2 regions of the Pseudoalteromonas sp. CO342X genome follow, and region 2 is predicted to be linked to the other one. Evidence: predicted binding sites of a transcription regulator. Region 2 holds the regulator's gene; the other holds the start of a gene.
What was found. Region 2 encodes NrdR, which represses ribonucleotide reductase genes. Its sites were predicted from a motif close to AAACACNANATNTNGTGTTT; they were not measured.
Positions count from the first base shown of each region.

Region 1: the regulator NrdR is predicted to act here: its motif matches at 1,485-1,504, upstream of nrdA (class 1a ribonucleoside-diphosphate reductase subunit alpha).

Region 1 covers NZ_SGPH01000016.1:240,245-251,173, reverse strand. Annotated here, with positions in the region: gene ubiG (bifunctional 2-polyprenyl-6-hydroxyphenol methylase/3-demethylubiquinol 3-O-methyltransferase UbiG) at 1-572, shown strand, start outside; gene EXT47_RS08130 (HAD family hydrolase) at 569-1,216, shown strand; gene nrdA (class 1a ribonucleoside-diphosphate reductase subunit alpha) at 1,572-3,857, shown strand; gene nrdB (class Ia ribonucleoside-diphosphate reductase subunit beta) at 3,911-5,041, shown strand; gene yfaE (class I ribonucleotide reductase maintenance protein YfaE) at 5,041-5,313, shown strand; gene EXT47_RS08110 (YaeQ family protein) at 5,372-5,896, opposite strand; gene EXT47_RS08105 (TonB-dependent receptor) at 6,071-8,518, shown strand; gene EXT47_RS08100 (M1 family aminopeptidase) at 8,587-10,014, opposite strand; gene upp (uracil phosphoribosyltransferase) at 10,141-10,773, opposite strand; gene EXT47_RS08090 (NAD(P)H nitroreductase) at 10,786-10,929, opposite strand, start outside.
Region 2 covers NZ_SGPH01000010.1:293,773-304,701, reverse strand. Annotated here, with positions in the region: gene thiL (thiamine-phosphate kinase) at 2-964, opposite strand; gene nusB (transcription antitermination factor NusB) at 1,008-1,418, opposite strand; gene ribE (6,7-dimethyl-8-ribityllumazine synthase) at 1,430-1,894, opposite strand; gene ribBA (bifunctional 3,4-dihydroxy-2-butanone-4-phosphate synthase/GTP cyclohydrolase II) at 2,011-3,123, opposite strand; gene EXT47_RS03350 (riboflavin synthase) at 3,152-3,808, opposite strand; gene ribD (bifunctional diaminohydroxyphosphoribosylaminopyrimidine deaminase/5-amino-6-(5-phosphoribosylamino)uracil reductase RibD) at 3,810-4,922, opposite strand; gene nrdR (transcriptional regulator NrdR) at 4,919-5,368, opposite strand; gene glyA (serine hydroxymethyltransferase) at 5,454-6,710, opposite strand; gene thrC (threonine synthase) at 6,968-8,251, opposite strand; gene thrB (homoserine kinase) at 8,251-9,189, opposite strand; gene thrA (bifunctional aspartate kinase/homoserine dehydrogenase I) at 9,195-10,929, opposite strand, start outside.

The sequences.
Region 1 (10,929 bases), on a different contig from region 2:
GTGAAGGCCTATTTGCAAAAACAGTATTGGATATCGGTTGTGGTGGCGGGATTTTAACAGAAAGCATGGCTAAGCTGGGTGCAAATGCAACCGGTATCGATATGGGGCAAGAGCCGCTTAACGTCGCAAAGCTCCACGCATTAGAGGTCGGCGTTAACGTAGACTATCAAAAAGTGCCAGCGGAAGAATTCGCAGCCATGCACCAAAGTGAATTCGATGTAGTAACTTGCATGGAAATGCTAGAACACGTACCAGACCCAGAATCCATTATTCGTTCAGTCGCACAGCTAGTTAAGCCCGGCGGTCATGTATTTTTTTCTACCTTAAACAAAACTACAAAAGCGTATTTACTAGCTATCGTCGCTGCTGAAAAGCTGCTTAAAATGGTTCCTGAAGGCACGCATGAGCATGATAAGTTTATTCGCCCTTCGACCTTAATTGACTGGGCTGAAAAGTACGACCTCAAAGTTAGAGCTGCGACAGGGATTAACTACAACCCTATCGGCAAAACATTTACCTTAACGAAAGACGTTTCAGTTAACTACATTCTACACTTTGAGAAGCTGGCATGATCCAAGCGGTACTATTTGATTTAGACGGCACCTTGCTGGATACCAGTGATGATTTGGGCGCTGCACTAAACCACGTTTTAACTGCTAATAAAATGCCTACTGTCGGCAAACAGGTATATAGCAGTGCGATTTCAAACGGCGTAGCAGCGATGTTGCAGGTAGGATTTGGTGAGTCATTAAAGCACTACGACACTCAGGTTTTACGTCAAGGTGTACTCGACTACTACCTGGCGAATTTATCTGTACATTCCCAATGCTTTGCGCAAATTGGTGAGTTATTAGCGGCACTTCTAGAAAAAGAGATTCAGATTGGGATCATGACCAACAAACCTGAGTTTTTAACACTTCCGCTACTAAAACAGATCCCTGAACTTGCAAAGATCGAGACAGTAGTATGCGGAGATACACTGGCGGTGGCCAAACCTAATCCCGAGCCTTTACTGTTAGTGGCGTCAAAATTGGGGGTTTCACCAGCGCAATGTATTTATGTTGGCGATGCTGAGCGAGATATTATTGCTGCAAAATCCGCAAAAATGATTAGTGCAGCGGCAATGTGGGGATTCATTCCATCTGAAGCTGAAGCTAAGTCTTGGCAGGCGGATCTCTATCTTACTAACCCATTAGACACGTTATCGCATATTTAGTGTTGATAAAAAAATAAAACACCATATATTGTGTTTTTGCTATAATAGATACGAATTTGTGTAGAAAAAAATCAGTTAGAATTTTTTTTTATTTTTGCTGAAAAGCGTCATCTTTTTGTTGATTTTTCTTTGTGGGCAGATAAGTGGATTGTCATAGGTTAGTGGATACTTACATAAATAAATTATCCCAAACTTATCCACAATTCTGCCCGAGTTGTTCTCTTGCAAATTCACGTCAACCCCACTATCTTGTGATCCCTAGCCACTAGGGCACCATATATAGTGGTGGTTTGCTAAACAATTTTATATTCGTGCGACATCTAAAGCGCGTTCCTAAGGAATACAGGCACATAACATGAACCAACAGCTATCTGTATGCAAAAGAAACGGTCGCAAAGAACCGTTAGATCTAGATAAGATCCATCGTGTCATTACATGGGCGGCAGAAGGCCTAGATAACGTCTCAGTTTCTCAGGTTGAATTAAAGTCACACATCCAGTTTTATGACGGTATTCGTACTGGTGATATCCACGAAACGATTATTAAAGCTGCAGCCGATCTGATCTCAAAAGAGTCTCCAGATTATCAGTATCTAGCCGCTCGTTTGGCTATTTTCCACTTGCGTAAGAAAGCCTATGGCTGTTTTGAGCCGCCGCACTTACACGACCATGTGGTAAAACTGGTTGAAGACAAGCGCTATGATCAGCACCTTCTTACTGACTACACAAAAGCAGAGTTTGATGAGCTAAACAGCTACATCGACCATAGCCGAGATATGAACTTCAGCTATGCAGCCGTTAAGCAGTTGGAAGGTAAGTACCTTGTACAAAACCGCGTAACAGGTGAGATCTATGAAAGTGCGCAGTTCTTATATGTTCTTGTTGCTGCAAGCCTGTTTGCAAACTACCCGAAAGAAACGCGTCTAGATTACATAAAGCGATTCTACGATGCGGTTTCAACATTCAAAATTTCATTACCAACGCCAATTATGGCTGGTGTTCGTACGCCGACACGTCAGTTTAGCTCTTGCGTACTGATTGAATGTGCTGATAGCCTAGATTCTATCAACGCAACTTCTTCTGCGATTGTAAAATACGTCAGTCAGCGCGCTGGTATCGGTATTAACGCTGGTCGTATTCGTGCACTAGGTAGCCCAATCAGAAATGGTGAAGCGTACCACACAGGATGTATTCCATTTTATAAGCACTTCCAAACGGCTGTTAAAAGCTGTTCTCAAGGCGGTGTGCGTGGTGGCGCAGCGACCCTATTCTACCCGCTTTGGCATCTTGAAGTTGAAAACCTATTAGTACTAAAGAATAACCGAGGTGTTGAAGAGAACCGCGTGCGTCATTTAGATTATGGCGTGCAGTTCAACAAAACCATGTATAGCCGCCTAATTAAAGACGACTATATCACGCTATTTAGTCCATCAGATGTGCCAGGTCTTTACGACGCATTCTTTGAAGATCAAGATAAATTCGAAGAACTGTATGTTAAGTACGAGCAAGATGAGGCTATTCGTAAGAAACGCATTAAAGCGATTGAATTATTCTCAATGTTTGCGCAAGAACGTGCGAGCACCGGTCGTATTTATCTACAAAACGTTGACCACTGTAATACACACAGTCCGTTTGACTCTAAGGTTGCACCGATCCGCCAGTCAAACCTATGCCTTGAAATTGCACTACCAACGAAGCCGTTAAGCCATGTAAATGACCCTGAAGGTGAAATTGCACTTTGTACGCTTTCAGCATTTAACTTAGGTGCCATCAAGTCTCTAGATGAGCTAGAAGAGTTAGCAGAGCTTGCGGTTCGCGCACTTGATAACCTATTAGACTATCAAGACTACCCTGTTCCTGCTGCGTACAATGCAACGATGGGACGCCGTACACTGGGTATCGGTGTGATTAACTTTGCTTATTATCTTGCAAAGAATGGCGTTAAGTACTCAGACGGTAGTGCTAACGGCCTAACACACAGAACATTTGAAGCGATCCAATACTATCTGATGAAAGCATCGAATGAACTGGCAAAAGAACGTGGCGCTTGTCCTAAGTTTAACGAGACGACCTACTCACAAGGTATCATGCCAATAGATACCTATAAGCGTGACCTTGATAAAGTCTGTGAAGAGCCATTACGCCTTGACTGGGATGCATTAAGAGCAAGTATCCAAGAACATGGTATGCGTAACTCAACGTTGTCAGCCTTGATGCCATCGGAAACATCATCGCAAATCTCAAATGCAACAAACGGTATTGAACCACCTCGTGGTCATATCAGTGTTAAAGCAAGTAAAGATGGTATCTTGAAGCAAGTTGTACCTGAGTACGACCGCCTCAAAGACAACTATGAGCTACTTTGGGATATTCCATCTAACGATGGTTACCTTGCGCTAGTTGGTATTATGCAGAAGTTCATCGATCAAACTATCTCTGCAAATACCAATTATGATCCAAGTAAGTTTGAAGCGGGTAAAGTTCCTATGAAACTATTGCTAAAAGACTTACTCACCGCGTACAAACTTGGTGTTAAGACACTTTACTACCATAATACCCGCGACGGTGCTTCGGATGCTCAAGATGAGTTGAAACCAGAAGCAGAAGACGATGGCTGTGAAGGCGGCGCTTGTAAGATATAACTTTTTATGCGGGTGGTCTTCACCCGCTTTTTTAGGTATTGAGTAACACATTTATGGCATATTCTACGTTTAGCAGAAATCATAACGACCAATTAAAAGAACCGATGTTTTTCGGGCAAACAGTTAATGTATCTCGCTACGACCAACAGAAGTTCCCTATTTTCGAAAAACTAATTGAAAAGCAATTATCGTTTTTCTGGCGTCCAGAAGAAGTAGATGTAAGTAAGGATAGATTGGACTTTCAGGCACTTCCTGAGCACGAAAGACATATCTTTTTGAGCAACCTAAAATATCAAACATTGCTAGACAGTGTTCAAGGTCGCTCTCCTAACGTTGCACTTTTGCCGATCGTCTCCATCCCTGAACTTGAAACTTGGATCGAAACTTGGGCGTTTAGTGAAACGATCCACAGCCGCTCTTACACTCACATTATTCGTAATGTGACGCAAAACCCGGAAGTGATCTTTGACGACATCGTGGGCAATGACAAAATTGTTGAACGTGCGGATGCAGTGACCAAGTATTATGACGAACTGATAGAAAAGGTAAGCCTTTATAATCAATACGGTGAGGGCAAGCATGAAATTAATGGCACAACGGTCGTCATTAACTTGTTTGAACTGAAAAAGCTCCTGTACCTTTGCATCATGTCGGTAAACATCTTAGAAGCTATTCGCTTCTACGTGAGTTTTGCCTGCTCGTTTGCTTTTGCTGAGCGAGAGCTTATGGAAGGTAATGCAAAGATCATCAAGCTAATTGCTCGTGATGAAGCGCTTCATTTGTCTGGCACACAGCACATGCTGAATATCATGCAAGAAGGCAAAGATGACCCTGAAATGTCTATCGTGGCAGCACAATGCCGTGACGAAGCGATTAAGATGTTTGTTGAAGCAGCTGAGCAAGAAAAAGAATGGGCTGAGTATCTGTTTAAAGACGGTTCAATGATTGGACTAAACAAAGATATTTTGTGTCAATACGTTGAGTACATCACAAATATTCGTATGTCAGCGGTTGGTTTACCAACGCAATTTGAGACCAAATCGAACCCTATTCCGTGGATCAATGCTTGGCTTGTTTCTGACAATGTTCAAGTTGCACCACAGGAAGCTGAGATCAGCTCATACCTTGTTGGACAAATCGACTCTGAAGTTGATGCCTCTGACTTTGGCGATTTCGACCTGTAATGGTTGAAAAGCCATCCTTCCTAATTCAGGTTGAGAATATTGAGGAGCCACTGGAATATGTGGCTTCTTCGTCTTCGATACTCGAAACCCTTGAAGCCGCAAATATTGAAGTCCCCTATCAATGCCGCGAGGGTTTTTGCGGCGCCTGCCGCGCCAAGCTCATTGAAGGACAAACACAGTACGCGAACGAGCCGCTTGCTTTTGTGAGAGATGGGGAAATTTTATTGTGCTGTAGCAGACCCACAAGCCATATTAAAATAGAGTTGCCGTAAATAACCAAAACCCAAGAGATAACAACTTGCCTAATAGCCGTTATCCCTAACTAATACGTTAAATCAACTTGGTAATTTGAGTACGAATGTAGTGTTCACTATCAGTAACACTCATCGCCCCATTTTCAAAAATCACGTCCCAATGTAAACTTCGCGTCAGCATTTCACACAATTCAGCTACAAAGTCCGTGGGAATACTAAACACAGAGAAAGATCCAATAAACTGTAATTGCGCTCGACGCTCTTCAAACCATTGCTCACCGTCAGCACACAACACCACAACCTTAGCATAAAGCTTTTCATACTTGAGTATCTCATCGACCTCTAAGGTACCAATAAACAAAGCGACTTCAACCTGGTCGTTGTCGTCTTCTAGCCATACGTCCGGCCAATGTTTTTTCTCCGCCTTGCTCCACTTTGCCGGCTTATCAAAAGACAGTGCGCAGATCCCAAGCAGTTTCATCGCAAAATGCTCGCTACTTTCTTTTGACAACATGGCGGTAGTAAACGCTTCTTCATGGTGGCTATGGTGAAATAAGTCAGCAACCTTAATCCTTGCCTTGAAAACAAATGGCTTGTTCATTATGTTGTGCTCACTTTAGCTTGTTTCTTAACTATAGCTGTAATTCTAATTTCAACAATAACTAAGTTATAGTATAACGTTATTGATCCGCAAAATTTGTAGTGTTATATTATCACTCTATTAGTCGAACAGCTCACTCGTTCAATACATAACCTAACTCGTGGTAATAAAAATATGTTTAAGCAGTCTCTTATCGCCAGCGCATTAATTTCAATGATAGGTGCAGCGCCAGCTTATGCTGCACAACTAACAGGTAAAGTTGTTGATGCAAACAACCAACCGCTCAGTAACGCCACTATCCACCTTCATGGCAAAAGCAAATCGGTAAAGTCAGATAAATTTGGCCAATTTACGATTGAGCTCGATGCTGACTCGCAGCTTCATATCTCAAAGCCAAACTACTTAGACCATCGTATTAATGTTACCGAAGAACAAGGTTTCGTACGTGTTGAGCTAACACCAACGTCCGTTGAGAGCATAGTTGTTTATTCTTCTGCCCTGCACAAAAATAGTATGGAAATGACCTCTCCAGTGAGTGTATTAAGCGGTGATGAACTAAAAAACCGTGCAAAACCCACACTGGGTGAAACACTAAAAGGCCAACCTGGGATCAATGCCAGTTATTTTGGTCCGGTAAGTTCAAGCCCTATTATCCGTGGCTTAGATGGACCGCGAGTCAAAATCACGCAAAATGGGTTAGACAGTAGCGATGCCTCGCGCGTTGGTCCTGATCATGCCAACACCAACGACTCGCTTGCAGCGCAACAGATTGAAGTGCTAAGAGGCCCAGCTACCCTACTATACGGCTCAGGTGCAATAGGTGGTGTGGTTAATGTCGTTGATAATCGTATTCCGACTGATGTGATCGAAAGCCTTCAGGGCGCAGCCGACTATAGCCATGACACCAACTCAAATACCAATACCTTTGCGGTGTTATTAGAATCAGGCTTTGACGGCTTTAACTTCCATTTCGATGGCGTTAAGCGTAAAGGTGGTGACTATGAAACCCCTAATTTCGCGCTACCGCACGACGAACATGAAGAACACGAGCATGAACATGAAGGAGAAGATCATGCCCACGAAGCAGAAGAATATGAAACAGAGTACGCCAATCGCGTCGACAATACCTTTATCGATTCTGAGCAATTTAACTTAGGTACAAGTTACGTTGGCGATCATCTGACCGTTGGTTTCTCTTATGGCCGTGTTGATACGGACTATGGCATTCCTGCTCACTCTCATATTGGTCATGACCATGATCACGAGCATGAAGAGGAAGGGCATGACCACGAAGAAGAATCCGTATTTGCTCGAGTAAAACAAGACCGTTGGCAGGGTCTTGTAAATTATGCAGTACACAGTGACTGGCTTGAATCTGTTGGTCTACGTGTCGGCTACACTGATTACGAACATGCTGAAATTGAAGATGGAAACATAGGTACTGTATTTGAAAATGATACAACCGAATTACGCTTAACCGCAGAGCACCGCTTAGGTGAATGGCACGGCACTGTTGGTTATCATTTCTCCGACAGCGATTACGCCGCAAATGGTGCAGAAGCTTTCACGCCATCGACCAATACCAAAACGCATGCTCTTTATATCCTTGAAGAACGTCGTTTTGGAGACTTCACACTTGAGTTAGGTGCTCGTATTGAAGACTACCAGTTATCAAGCAAAGGCAATCAACTCGAAGCGTACGAAGAAGATCATGACCATGAAGGTGAACACGATCATGATCACGACCATAGTGGTAACTTAGATAATGGGTTTATTTCTTATGACCTAGAAATGACCAATCTAAGCTTGTCTATTGGTGGTGTGTACGACTTTGCTGAAGGTCAAAACGTTGCCGTTTCGCTGTCTCGTTCAGAGCGCGCACCATTAACTGCCGAATTGCTTTCAAATGGCATTCATATCGCAACCAGCACCTATGAACTAGGGCTTGGTTATGAGCTAGAGGGTGATCATTTACACTTTGAGCCACAAGATGTTGAACAAGAGACATCAAATAACTTAGACATCAGTTTTAGAAAGTTCTCAGGTGACTTTGGCTATACCGTTAATTTCTTCTATAACGACATCGAAAACTTCTACTATCAGGCATTAACAGACTATATCTATAGTCCAGAGCACGGTTTAGAAGTGGCGGATCATGCACATGAAGGCGCGGTTCCAGTGTTTAAGTTTGAAAGCAGTGATGCCAAACTATACGGTCTCGAGTTTGATGCCCATTACAAACTAAGCAACTTTGCACGCGTCAAAGTGTTTGGTGATTCGCTGACAGCGAAGTTAGATAACGACGAATATTTGCCACGTATCCCAAGCAACAAGCTAGGTCTTGATTACGAACACAGTTACGAGAACCTAACTGCTAACTTCACGGTGACGCATTATTTCAAGCAAGACAACATCGCGAGCTATGAAAGTGAAACTAAGGGCTATACGTTAGTGGATATGTCGTTTAACTATGACTTTGAGTTTATGGGCAGTGACATGGTTGGTTATGTTAACCTTGATAACCTAACAGATGAGCTAGGCTTTGTGCATAGCTCGTTTATCAAAGAGCAAGCCCCTCTTCCAGGTCGTAACATCAAGCTTGGCATTAGAAGCTACTTTTAATACCGATTCCTTTCTTTTATAGAAACCAAAAAGCTACCTCTTGTGGGTAGCTTTTTTATTTGGATTATTTATATTTTACTACTTCTTATACTCAACGTGATGAAGTTCTCAAAGTTGGTAGCGTCTAAGATATCAAGCGTGAACCTATGGCTATTCACCCAACGAGATAATATCCAATCAATGTTAGGATCTTTCAAATCACGCAGTGCAAGGATAAAGTCGCCTGTTGATGCTCCGCTTTTAACATGTGCTGCATAAAAAGTACGTAGTAAATGATTAAACCTTTCCTCGCCTAGCTCATGGTGCAAAAGCGCAAAAAATAGCGCCCCTACCGAATAGGCATTAAGCCCTGCTTTTCCATACTCTTCAAACGCAGTCGTTAAATATTTAGGCTGTTTAACGAACTGGTTTTTTGCTCGTTTTAGTACGTTTGTCATATGCGAGCTTAAAGACACCCTTTTATTCAGCCGTGAATCCGTTAAATATTCTAAAAAGGTAGCCTTACCTTCATTCCAGCGTGGTGAGTAGCTTTCATTCGAACGTGGGTCCCATAGATGACTCAGTTCGTGATACAAACGAGTTACCTCCACAAACCCCTCGCTGTCTTGAATAATTGCGGTAACATCAGCTTGAGCACCAAACCCCTTTGGGATCTCTATAAAGCTAAACTCACCAGTGCTTTGACGTTGACCAAACCAACTTTCATACAATGTTATGGTTTGTTTTGCCTTTTCCATATAGTCAGTTGCATATTTATTTCCCGGTAACGTAAATAGCTTAAAGCCATGCCCTTTTGTCACGGTATATGGTGCGACCATGAAGTCCATTCTCCATGAGGGTTTCTGGTTTTTGTATGAATAAACCTTTCGTCCTTGATCGGTTTCTGTTACGCCTAGTAAAATTCCACCATTTGCTACTACTAAGCCACTATCGACTTCGATGTTAGCGGTGTAGTTATACAGCTTCTGCCAAAAGCGTGACGCGCGATTGACCCTATCATCAGGCACTGTGATGAGCGGATAAGCATATGCATCCATACGAATAATAGAAAACAAAGGGGTGATGTCATCTTTAATATAAGCCATCCCAGTTTCTACATACCCCTTTATATGGCCAGAATAATTAACAGTAAAAGTTGTTTGTTGATCGGGTTGGAGCGCCTCAGATAACGATAATTTAATATAATTAGACTGAAATAGTGAGTCATCAATATTACTTACTATTCCTTGTGTATAGTTGAGGGACTTACCCGCTTCCGAAGTGATATCGACAACACTAAGCAAGCGATAAAGTCTTAATGGGATTACTCTAGTTGGTGTTGTTCCTTGATTTTTAACCGTTATCGTTGCGCTGCCAGATAGACTGCTTGTTTGTGTATGTATGTTGAGATTGAGATGATAGTTGGTTGCAAATGTTTCTATTTTTTCAATGCTGGGGAGCTCGCTTGCTGAAGCAGAAACGCAGCTTAGCCACAAAAAAATACGTAGCAAATACATGGTCTATCCTTAATATTATTTTGTTGTTTTAACAAAAATAAAGCGGAAGGCATGTTTTTACTAGCATATTTTTTTGTATCATTGTTTTAGATCAAAAAACCAAAACCTGTTAATCACTATAACTGTTTAGGCTCTCGTACCAAAGATTTTGTCACCGGCATCACCAAGCCCAGGGACTATATATCCTTTCTCATTTAAATGGCTATCTAATGCTGCTGTGTAAATTTCAACATCAGGGTGTGCTTCTTCTACAAGCTTTACTCCTTCTGGCGCTGCCACCAGCACAATCGCTCTGATCTCTTTTGAACCGGCTTTTTTTAGCATGTCGATAGTAGCAATCAGCGAGCCACCAGTCGCAAGCATTGGATCAATAACTAATGCAAGTCTAGCATCGATATTGCCCACCAACTTCTCAAAATAAGGCACAGGTTCAAGTGTTTCTTCGTTGCGCTGTAAACCCACAACACTTACTTTGGCTGCTGGGATCAACTGCAGTATGCCATCTAGCATTCCCAAACCGGCTCTTAAAATTGGCACCAAGGTGATCTTTTTGCCTGTCAGCCTTTTAACTGTTAACTCGTTGCCGTCCCAAGCAGAAATGACCTGATCGCTCAAAGTCAGATCTTTTGTTGCTTCGTAAGTGAGTAAGTTACCCACTTCCGAGACAATTTCGCGAAAATTTTTGGTTGATATACCCAGCTCTCGCAAGAGTCCAAGTTTATGCTGAACTAATGGGTGATCAATTACATGTAATGCCATGGCTGCGTATCCTTATAAACTGCTAAAGAAATCTTCTGGTTTGTGTCTTATAGGCTTAGTACATTGCACCGTAGGCGTGCCTAAATAAAGATAGCCAACGATTTCATCTTTTTCATCGAGACCAAGTTGCTTTTTCACTTCTGGACTCTGGGCAAA
Region 2 (10,929 bases):
CCTAGCTAAAATGCTCAAAACCAAGCCCTGCGAGCTGGTAAGGTTGATCTTTTTTGAGCAATTGAATTTCGCCATTATTAGCCGTAATTTGGCCAATGCAAACTGGCTCAACACCATATTGCTTCAATCTGGTTTCCACGGCATTTTTGTTATTATCATTGACCGTGAAGAGTAATTCGTAGTCATCACCAAAACCGAGCGCGAGCCTCATGCGTGCATCTTCATCAAGACTTGAGCGCAGCGCATCAGACTGTGGGACTTTATCGGCATTTATCTTAGCGCCAACTAACGAGCTACGTAAAATATGCTTAAGATCCGCAAGTAGACCGTCTGAGATATCGATTGCTGAGGTAGCAAGCCCTCTAAGCACTTGACCAGCTGCAACCCGTGGCGCTGGGTAGTGAAACTTTTCAAGCGCCGCTTTGTAATGTTTTGGCTCAAGCGTCCAGCCCTGCTTTCGCGCTTCAATAGCAAGCCCTGCGTCACCAAGTGGACCTGTTACATAAATCCAATCACCCACTCGCGCTCCTGAGCGCTTGAGTGCTTTACCAGTTGGTACAATACCTTTTGCACATACAGTGATAGTCAATGGACCTTGCGTTGTATCGCCACCTATTACTTGTACGTTATAGTACTCGGCGATTTCATGCATGCCTTCGGTGAAGGCCTCTAACCACTCTAAGTCAGCGTTGGGTATGGTTAAACCAAGTGATACCCAAGTAGGTTCCGCGCCCATAGCAGCTAAGTCGCTAAGGTTTACCGCAATCACACGATGGCCAAGCGCCCGTGGTGGAATATCTTCAAAAAAGTGCACACCCGAAACTAGCGTATCCGTTGTTACCGCAAGCTGATTGCCAGCAGGAACTGAAACCAAGGCGCAGTCATCACCGATCCCAAGCTCTACATCTCGGCGAATAATGCCACGGCCTTTAAAGTAGTGATTGATTAGCTCAAATTCTTTCATACACAAAAAAGCCGGCCAAGGCCGGCTATTCCTATAGTAAAGCTTATTTGCGAATAAACTTAACCGCTTTGTCTAGTACACCGTTAACGAATTTGTGGCTCTCTTCAGCGCCAAACATTTTCGCTAACTCAATACCTTCGTTGATAGCCACTTTGTATGGCACATCTTCACGGAATTTAAGCTCATAAGCACTAACACGTAACACGGCAAGCTCAACCATATCCAATTCTTCAAGTGGACGAGCTAAATGCGGACGAATTGCTTCGTCTAGCTGCTTTTGGTTAACAACAACACCACGCGCTAAGTCTTTGAAGTATTCTACATCGACTTTAGTTACGTCGTTTTCGATCAGCATTTGCTGTTCGATATCGGCAATTGGGTTACCACTTAGCTGCCAAGAATAAATAGCTTGTAAAGCAAGTACACGTGCTTTGCGTCTAGCTGCTGGTTTCACTGAGATTCCTCTTAAATTTGCTCTAGCACGTTCACCATTTCTAGAGCTCCAAGGGCGGCTTCTCCCCCTTTGTTGCCCATTTTAGTGCCCGCGCGCTCGATAGCTTGCTCAATGCTTTCGGTAGTAAGTACACCAAAAGCAACAGGGATGTCATAATCTAATGAAACGCTAGCTAAGCCTTTGTTAGACTCGTTAGCAACTAAATCGAAGTGTGGCGTACCACCACGAATAATCACACCTAGCGCAATAATCGCGTCGTGCTCTTTTTTCATCGCAACGCGTTTTGCTGCTAGTGGTAGTTCAACCGCTCCCGGTACATATACAACTGTGATATCTTCATCGCTAACACCACCGGTACGCTTTAATTCATCTACAGCGCCTTCAAGTAAGCTGCTACCGATAAAATCGTTAAAACGTGAAATGACAATGGCAAATTTTTTGCCAGGAGCGTATTTATTACCTTCGATTACTTTCATTAGATGTTCCTAATCTGTATGAGCAATTGCCAAATTGAGGCGCATGATAGCACAGTAATGTGGCAATCGCCTACTATCTGAATATAGGCGATTGCGATCAATTTGGCATTTTGGAATTATTTTGGTTCGACGTATTCAACCACTTCTAAGTGGAAACCAGACAGCGCATGATATTTTTTAGGTAGACTCATTAGGCGCATTTTCTGAATGCCTAAATCAGCCAAAATTTGCGACCCCACACCTACGGTGCGCGAAGTACCTTGGAATTTACGGTAGTTCACCTGTTCACCCGCATCTTCCGCAGCAAATGCCTTAACCAACGCTTCCATCTCTTCGCTGCGTTCTTGCTTACCAAGAATGACTAATACGCCTTCGTTGTCAGCAATGTGCTTCATGGCACTTTGCAGTGTCCAGCTTCTATCCGCGCTGCGATCTGAATGAAGAATGTCGTTAAACGTGCTTTGCAAATGCACACGTACTAAATTGGCTTCTTCCGATTTGATCTCGCCTTTTACCATCGCATAGTGAAGTTGATTATCAATGGTGTCTTTGTACGTCACTAGGTTAAACTCACCAAACTCAGTAGGCAGTTTACACTCTGCTACTTTTTCGATAGTGGTTTCGTTTAAGTTACGATACTCAATTAAATCAGCAATGGTGCCGATTTTAATATCGTGTTCTTTTGCAAATACTTCTAGTTGTGGGCGACGTGCCATAGTGCCGTCTGGATTTAGAATTTCAACAATCACAGATGCAGGTTCCAATCCCGCCAAACGTGCTAAATCACATCCAGCTTCAGTATGACCTGCACGCGTTAAAACGCCGCCTGGTTGCGCCATAATTGGGAAGATATGACCAGGTTGCACAATATCTTCAGGCACTGCACCTTTGGCAACTGCAGCTTGCACTGTACGAGCACGATCTGCCGCTGAAATCCCCGTCGTTACGCCTTTCGCAGCTTCAATAGACAAAGTAAAGTTGGTAGAGAACTGAGCGCCATTGGTTTTCACCATTAGTGGCAAGTTCAGCTGCTCACAGCGCTCCTGTGTCATGGTCAAACAGATTAACCCGCGACCATATGTTGCCATGAAATTAATTGCATCTGGTGTAATGTGCTCTGCTGCAATGATCAGATCACCTTCATTTTCTCGGTCTTCATCGTCCATCAAAATAACCATTTTACCGGCTTTAATGTCCGCGATGATTTCCTCAGCACTATTTAAACTCATAGTTTTCCCATTTTTACTTTGTCTGTGGCTACTTTATAAAGCCAGCTTTCGCCAATAGACTGGTTGTGAGAGTGGACTCGCTGGCAGCGCTTGGCTCACCCTGAATTAGTCTTTCGAGGTAGCGGGCGATTTGGTCAACCTCTAGGTTTAATTTTGACCCGACTTGAAAACCTGCAATCGTCGTTTCTTGCGCCGTGTGTGGCACTATGGTCAATTTAAAGCGGTTTTGTTCCACGGCATTGACCGTCAAACTGATACCATCAATAGCAACCGAACCTTTATACGGAATATACTTCATTAGCGATGACGGCGCGGCTAACCAATAGTCAGTCGCTCTGGCATTAGCGGTTATCTCAACCACTTCAGCAATACCATCCACATGGCCTGACACCAAATGACCGCCTAGACGTGAAATCGGCTGCAGCGCCTTTTCAAGATTGACCTTTTGGCCTTGTTTGTACTCGGCAAAACGCGTCAAACTTAAGGTTTCGTTAGAAACATCGGCTTTGAAGCCATCATGAAACTTCTCAGTTACAGTCAGGCAAACCCCGTTCGTGGCAATACTATCACCCAAGTTTACATCGCTCATATCAAGAGATGTCGTGGTCACACGAACAATTAAATCGCCGCCCTTGAGCTGCAATTGAGTTAATGTTCCTGTTGCTTCGATAATACCTGTAAACATTTTACTTCTCTTTAGTCGCGATAAGTTTGAGATCAGGCCCCACTTGGCAAACGTCGCCAAACACTAACTCTGGTATTTGCGACATGGCACTCAGTGGCGTGGTGTTAAACAGCCCTTTTCCAGCACCAATTATTTTCGGTGCCAAATAGACGATATATTCATCGATTAGCCCTTGTTCATGCATTACCCCCGCAAGGGTGGCACCGGCTTCTAGCCAAACATAATTACAGTGCTTTTCAGCCAGCTTGTTGAGCACGGCTTTTAGGTCGAGCTTACCGTTGATTTCAGGCACGACAATTTGCTCTACGAAATGAGGCCATTGCGCTGAATTATCAATAGTACGGCGAAAAATAATCACCGGAGATGTAATTTTAAATAGCGCAAGATCTGGTGTCAGACGATTTTGTGAGTCAATAATCGCACGTATCGGCTGGCGTAGCTCAGATTGAGGATAATCGATGTCTTGCAAAGACTCCTCACGAACATTGAGTCTGGCGTTGTCTACCATAACCGTATCCGCTCCGGTCAAGACCACACAGCTCTGCGCGCGGTGGCGCTGTACGTCTAAGCGCGCTTCCGCTGAGGTAATCCACTTGCTCTGGCCATTGTTTAGTGCGGTTTTACCATCAACAGAAGCGGCAAGCTTACAAGTCACGAACGGCAACCCATACTCCATTCGCTTCAAGAATCCGGTATTCAGTGCCCTTGCTTGTGGCTCTAGCAAACCAAAAGCCGTTGCAATTCCTGCGGCTTCTAACATTGCCAATCCACGCCCTGCAACTTGTGGGTTGGGATCAACCATGGCAGCAACCACTCTGCTGACGCCTGCATCAATCAGACCTTTTGCGCACGGCGGCGTTCTGCCATAGTGACTACACGGCTCAAGCGTTACATAGGCAGTTGCACCAGCGGCTTTAGCTCCAGCTTGCTTAAGCGCATGCACTTCAGCATGGCCTTCACCTGCTTTTAAGTGCGCGCCTTCGCCGACGATTTCACCGTCTTTTACGATCACACAGCCGACGTTTGGATTGGGTGTTGTGGTGTATTTACCGCGCTTTGCAAGCGTGATGGCGCGGCTCATGTAATCAAGGTCTTGCGCTGTGAACTGGCTCAATCCCCCAACCTCGCAATTTCTTCACCAAACTCACGAATATCTTCGAAAGAGCGATATACCGAAGCAAATCGCACATAAGCCACTTTATCGAGCTTTTTGAGGGCTTCCATAATACATTCGCCAATCATGTCGCTTGGTACTTCGCGTTCACCAGTACCACGAATTTGAGATTTAATCTGGTGTACTACTTCTTCAATTTGTTCAGTGCTGACGGGACGTTTTTCCAGCGCTCGGTGCATGCCATTGAGTAACTTATCCTCATTGAAAGGCTCCCTGGTACCATCTTGCTTTATCACGCGCGGCATTAAGAGCTCTGCGCCCTCGAAGGTAGTAAAGCGTTCGTGGCATAAAATACACTCACGACGGCGACGGACTTGGTGGCCGGAAGCAACCAAACGTGAATCTATCACTTTGGTATCTTTGGCTGTACAGAATGGACAATGCATAGACGCTCTCGTTGACTCAAAAACAAAAAAGGCCGCTTGAATGCGGCCTTAATCATAACAAAAAACTGCTTTTTTGTGAGCGAAATTATGCGTAAACAGGTAATTTAGCGCAAATTGCTTTTACTTTTTCTTTCACTTGTGCCTGTACAGACTCATCATTGATGTTGTCTAGTACGTCACAGATCCAGCCAGCAAGCTCTTTCGACTCAGCTTCTTTAAAGCCACGGCGAGTGATCGCAGGAGAACCGATACGAAGACCAGAAGTAACGAACGGTGAACGTGGATCGTTTGGTACAGAGTTTTTGTTTACTGTGATGTTTGCACGGCCAAGCGCTGCATCCGCGTCTTTACCTGTGATGTCTTTATCAATCAGATCAAGTAGGAACAGGTGGTTTTCAGTTTTGCCAGAAACCACTTTATAACCACGCTCCTGAAGTACCGCAACCATAGCTTGTGCATTTTTAACCACTTGCTCTTGGTATGACTTGAACTCTGGCTGTAGTGCTTCTTTGAACGCAACCGCTTTTGCAGCGATAACGTGACATAGAGGACCACCTTGACCGCCAGGGAATACCGCAGAGTTTAGCTTTTTGTAGATTTCTTCATCATCACAAGCAGAGATGATAAGACCACCACGAGGACCCGCTAGCGTTTTGTGCGTTGTTGTTGTTACAACGTGTGCATGAGGCACTGGGCTTGGGTAGATACCAGCGGCAACAAGACCTGCAACGTGCGCCATATCAACAAGTAGGTAAGCGCCTACTTTGTCAGCGATTTCGCGGAACTTCGCCCAGTCAACGATCCCTGAGTATGCAGAGAAACCGCCGATGATCATTTTTGGCTTGTGCTCAAGTGCTAACGCTTCAACTTGCGCGTAATCGATTTCACCAGTTTCTTCGTTTAGACCGTACTGGATAGCATTGTACGTTTTACCAGAGAAGTTTACGTGTGAACCGTGCGTTAAGTGACCACCGTGAGCAAGGCTCATACCTAGCACAGTGTCATGTGGCTGAAGTAACGCTTGGAATACCGCCGCGTTTGCTTGTGAGCCTGCGTGAGGCTGAACGTTTGCGTAAGTCGAACCAAATAGCGCATTGGCGCGGTCAATCGCAAGTTGCTCAACCACGTCTACGTGCTCACAACCGCCGTAGTAACGCTTACCTGGGTAACCTTCAGCATACTTGTTTGTTAGCTGAGAACCCTGCGCTTCAAGTACACGTGGGCTACAGTAGTTCTCAGAAGCGATAAGCTCGATGTGCTCTTCTTGACGTGAAGTTTCTGCTTCAATCGCTGCAAATAGTTCTGGGTCAAAATCTGCAATATTCATGTTACGTTCTAACATGGTTTCTCCTAGGTAAACGTAAGGGTATTTTTAAAGACAATCTAGCATCACAAGATAACCAGTTTGCCTATGAAATCAGCATGGGCATATTTAAGCAGGGATTGAATTTATTTCACACCCCTATCGCGATGATATTTTTTTATTTAAACATTAATATTTTAAATAAGACAACCTAAGTTGCATTTGAAAAGCTAATATAGTCTTGAAATTGACCTTATCTGAGTGGGCGTTCTACCCACTCAGACAGGCTCTCTGATTTAGTTGAGTTTTGCTAACATTGCCGCCTTCAAAGCATCATAATCTGCACTAAGCGGCTCTGCCAAACATGGTTTTTGCAATGCATCGACCAACGGTTTTGGCATATCAAGCTGCTGATTTAAAACACCTTCTACAGATTCTTTAAACTTCGCAGGATGCGCAGTGGCAAGGAAAATTCCGGTTTCATCCGTTTGAGAGTCCAGCGCTAATCCTTCGTAGGCTATCGCAGTGTGTGGCTCAGCCAAGTAACCTTTGTCATGTAATTCTTGCATTACCACCTGAGTCCGTGCTTCCGATACCGAACGTGAATAAAAGTCATGTTTGTTAAAATCCCCTCTTTCTAACATGATTTCAACACGAGGCCAGTTATTAGGTTTACTCACGTCCATCGCATTAGAGAGTGACTCTAAAGTGTCGTTTGGTTGCCACTCACCCGAGGCAATGTAACGAGGCACAGTATCATTTTGGTTTGTCGTGGCACTTAACTTGGCAATAGGTAATCCAACCGCCGCTGCAATCATTGCTGCACAGACATTACCGAAGTTACCACTTGGCACTGAAACATGCACTTTATCACGCTGCGATTTAGGTAATTGCGCTAGCGCTTCAAAGTAATAACACACTTGTGCCACTAAACGACTGATGTTGATGGAGTTTGCCGAATTAAGACCAAGCTTTTGCTTTACTTCGTCATCAAGGAATGCAGACTTTACCATCGCTTGGCAGTCATCAAAGCTGCCATCTACAGCATAACAATGAATGTTTTTCCCAAGTGTTGTAAACAGCTTTTGTTGGGCAAGCGAAATTTTGCCATGAGGATAAAGGATCACCACATCGACATTTTCTTTTTCGTAAAATGCATGGGCAACGGCGGCGCCCGTGTCACCACTTGTTGCGGTGAGGATAGTCACGCGCTCACCTTGATTAAACATGCTAATGCATTCCGCCATAAAGCGGCCGCCAAAGTCCTTAAACGCCAGTGTTGGTCCATGAAAAAGCTCTAAACAATGCTGATTTTTAGCAACTTCGACTAACTTAGCTGGGAAATTAAAGGCGCGTTTTACCATCGCATCGAGCGTATCTCGTGGTAGTTCATCGCCAATAAGGTGATGTAGTACCTTGGCACTACGCTCAGCAAAAGGTAATTCAAGTAGTGCATCAACATCCGCAATACGCTCAAATGTAGGAGGAAAAAAAACCCCTTGGTTACGACCTAAACCAATTTTTACCGCTTCAACAAATGAAACAACCTGATGTTCGTCTTTTAAATTCACTAATTTCATTACTTTTGATCCTTTAATTCTCTTGTGCCTTGCGCATCTAATCGGCAAATATGGCTAAAACCCGCTTCATTAATGTAATTTTGTTGCAACCATTGCTGCACTGCATTTGCCTGTTGCTCAGACTTACAAATAGCAAATAGTGTGGGCCCTGCCCCTGAAATACTCACCAGCTCGGCACCTAAAGCTGGTAGCGCGTCTTTTGCCTCACTAAAGCCAGCAATGAGTGGCGCTCTCGCTTCCTCGGCAATACTGTCTTTCATCATCGACAGTGCTTTATCAAATTGACCTGACTGCATCAATAAACAAAAGCCCGACAGTCGCTGGGCAAATTCCACCGTATGATGCAAAGAAAATTGCTGCGGTAGTGCTTGTCTTGCTTTCGCTGTATTCAATGCAAAGCCAGGATATGCAATAACATAAAACCAGCTTTCATCATGCGCAACGCTGATTGCTTTACTTGGAATGCAGTCCGCAGTCAGTTGTAGTCCACCAAGGTAGCATGGCGTGATGTTGTCGTAGTGACGACCACCACTGACCTTTGCTTCAAAGTCGGCCATCAATTCAATGAGCGCCTCTTGGCTTAATTGCGTATTGGCAAAATCATTGAGTGCAGCAAAAGCGGCAACCACAGAGCATGCACTTGAGCCTAAACCTGAACCAACAGGAAGGCCTTTATACAAAGTCATGGCAACCGCCGGCATGTTGGGTGCCACATGCTGTTTGAAGTGCTGTAAACACTGAAACGCCAAGTTGTCTTTAGGATCGGCGGAGAGCTTTTCGGCATATGGACCAATACAGTTGAACGTATCACGCTCTGCGGCTTCAACGCTGACCTGATCACCCAGTAAACTGCCATCAATAGGCTGGAGCGCGGCGCCAAGGGCATCAAAGCCAACACAAAAATTACCCATTGACGCTGGTGCATAAAACGTTTTCATAACTCCTACCTCGACAGCGTTTTTAGGATATCAGCAAATACGCCTGCAGAGGTTACCTCTGCGCCCGCGCCATAACCTCTGATCACAAAAGGCTTTGGTTGATAATATTGGCTCAAAATAGCCAGTGCGTTTTCACCATCGCGAATATCGTACAGAGCATGTTCTTTTTCTACCGCTTCAATGCCAACGCGGCATTTACCGTCAACAATTGAACCGACATAGCGTAGCACTTGGCCTTGTGCTTTGGCCGCCGCAATACGCGCTGCGAAAGCATCATCTAATTGCGGTAATTGCGCCATAAATTCATCAACACTGGCGCCCTCAGCAAACCCTTCAGGTAATACAGATTCAACTTCAATATCACTGAGCTCCAACGGCAGTCCCGATTCACGGGCAATGATAAGCAGCTTACGCGCGACATCCGTACCAGATAAGTCATCGCGCGGATCTGGCTCTGTAAAACCACTCTGTTTAGCTTTCTCTGTCGCTTCCGATAGCGATAAACCATCCGACAATACGCCAAAGATATACGAAAGCGAGCCAGACAAAATACCACTAAATGACAGCAATTCATCTCCTGCGCCAAACAGCAGTTTAAGGTTGTCTAATACAGGGAGTCCGGCGCCAACGTTAGTTTCGTATAGAAAGTGACGACGCTTAGCTAGTGCAGCCTGTTGTAGTGACTGATAATACTCATAGCTGCCGGTATTGGCTTTTTTATTAGCCGCAACGACATGAAAGCCCGCATTAAGAAAGTCTAAATAGCCATCGGCAACGAATTGAGCCGCACTACAATCGACAATCACAGGGTTAATCAAATGATTTTGTCTAACAAACTGGCTCACCTGTTGTAAATCAAAGCCCGACTCCGCTTTCTCAAGCGCCAGCTCCCAGTTATCAAACGGTACGCCTTCTGGGTCTAAGTAACACTTACTTGAGTTTGCAATGCCATAGAGATTCAAACGGATATTGCGTTTTTCAAGCCATACTTGCTGCTTATGAAACTGCTTCATTAATTCTTGACCCACTAGACCGCAGCCAATCAAGAAAACATCGATGGATGGCACGTGCGTGAAGAAGTTTTCGTGACACACTTTTACTGCATCTTGGCAAAGTTCACCGTCAACCACCGCCGAAATAGAACTCTCCGTTGAGTCCTGCGCGATGGCAACAATATTCACCTGAGCCTGCGCAAGTGACGCAAAGAATTTGGCCGCAAGACCTTTGTGCGCTTTCATGTTGTCGCCAACCAAAGTAACGATAGCAAGATTACGTTGCACTTCAATTGGGTCGATTAAACCTGCTTGCGTTTCAAGCTCAAATGCCTGCTCAAGCGCAGCCAGCGCAAGTGTTAAGTCTTGCTCATGGACACAGAAACTGATGCTGAATTCACAAGAAGATTGCGTAATAAGTACGATGGATACGTTATCTGCTGCCAGTGCAGAAAAGACCCGAGCAGCCATGCCAACCTTGCCTTTCATTCCAGGTCCTGCCACGGTCAGCATAGCCAGTTTATCAAGACTCGAAAGCGCTTTTACTGGAGCCTCGCCACCGCCTTGAGCACAAATCAGTGAACCTGGCACTTCTGGGTCATGAGTATTTTTAATTTCACAAGGCACATCTGCTTTGGCGCAAGGTAAGATTGTTTTTGGGTGCAGCACTTTAGCGCCAAAATAAGATAGCTCCATGGCTTCTTTATAAGATAGCACGTCGACCTTAGTCGCTTTCTTTATCAGGCGA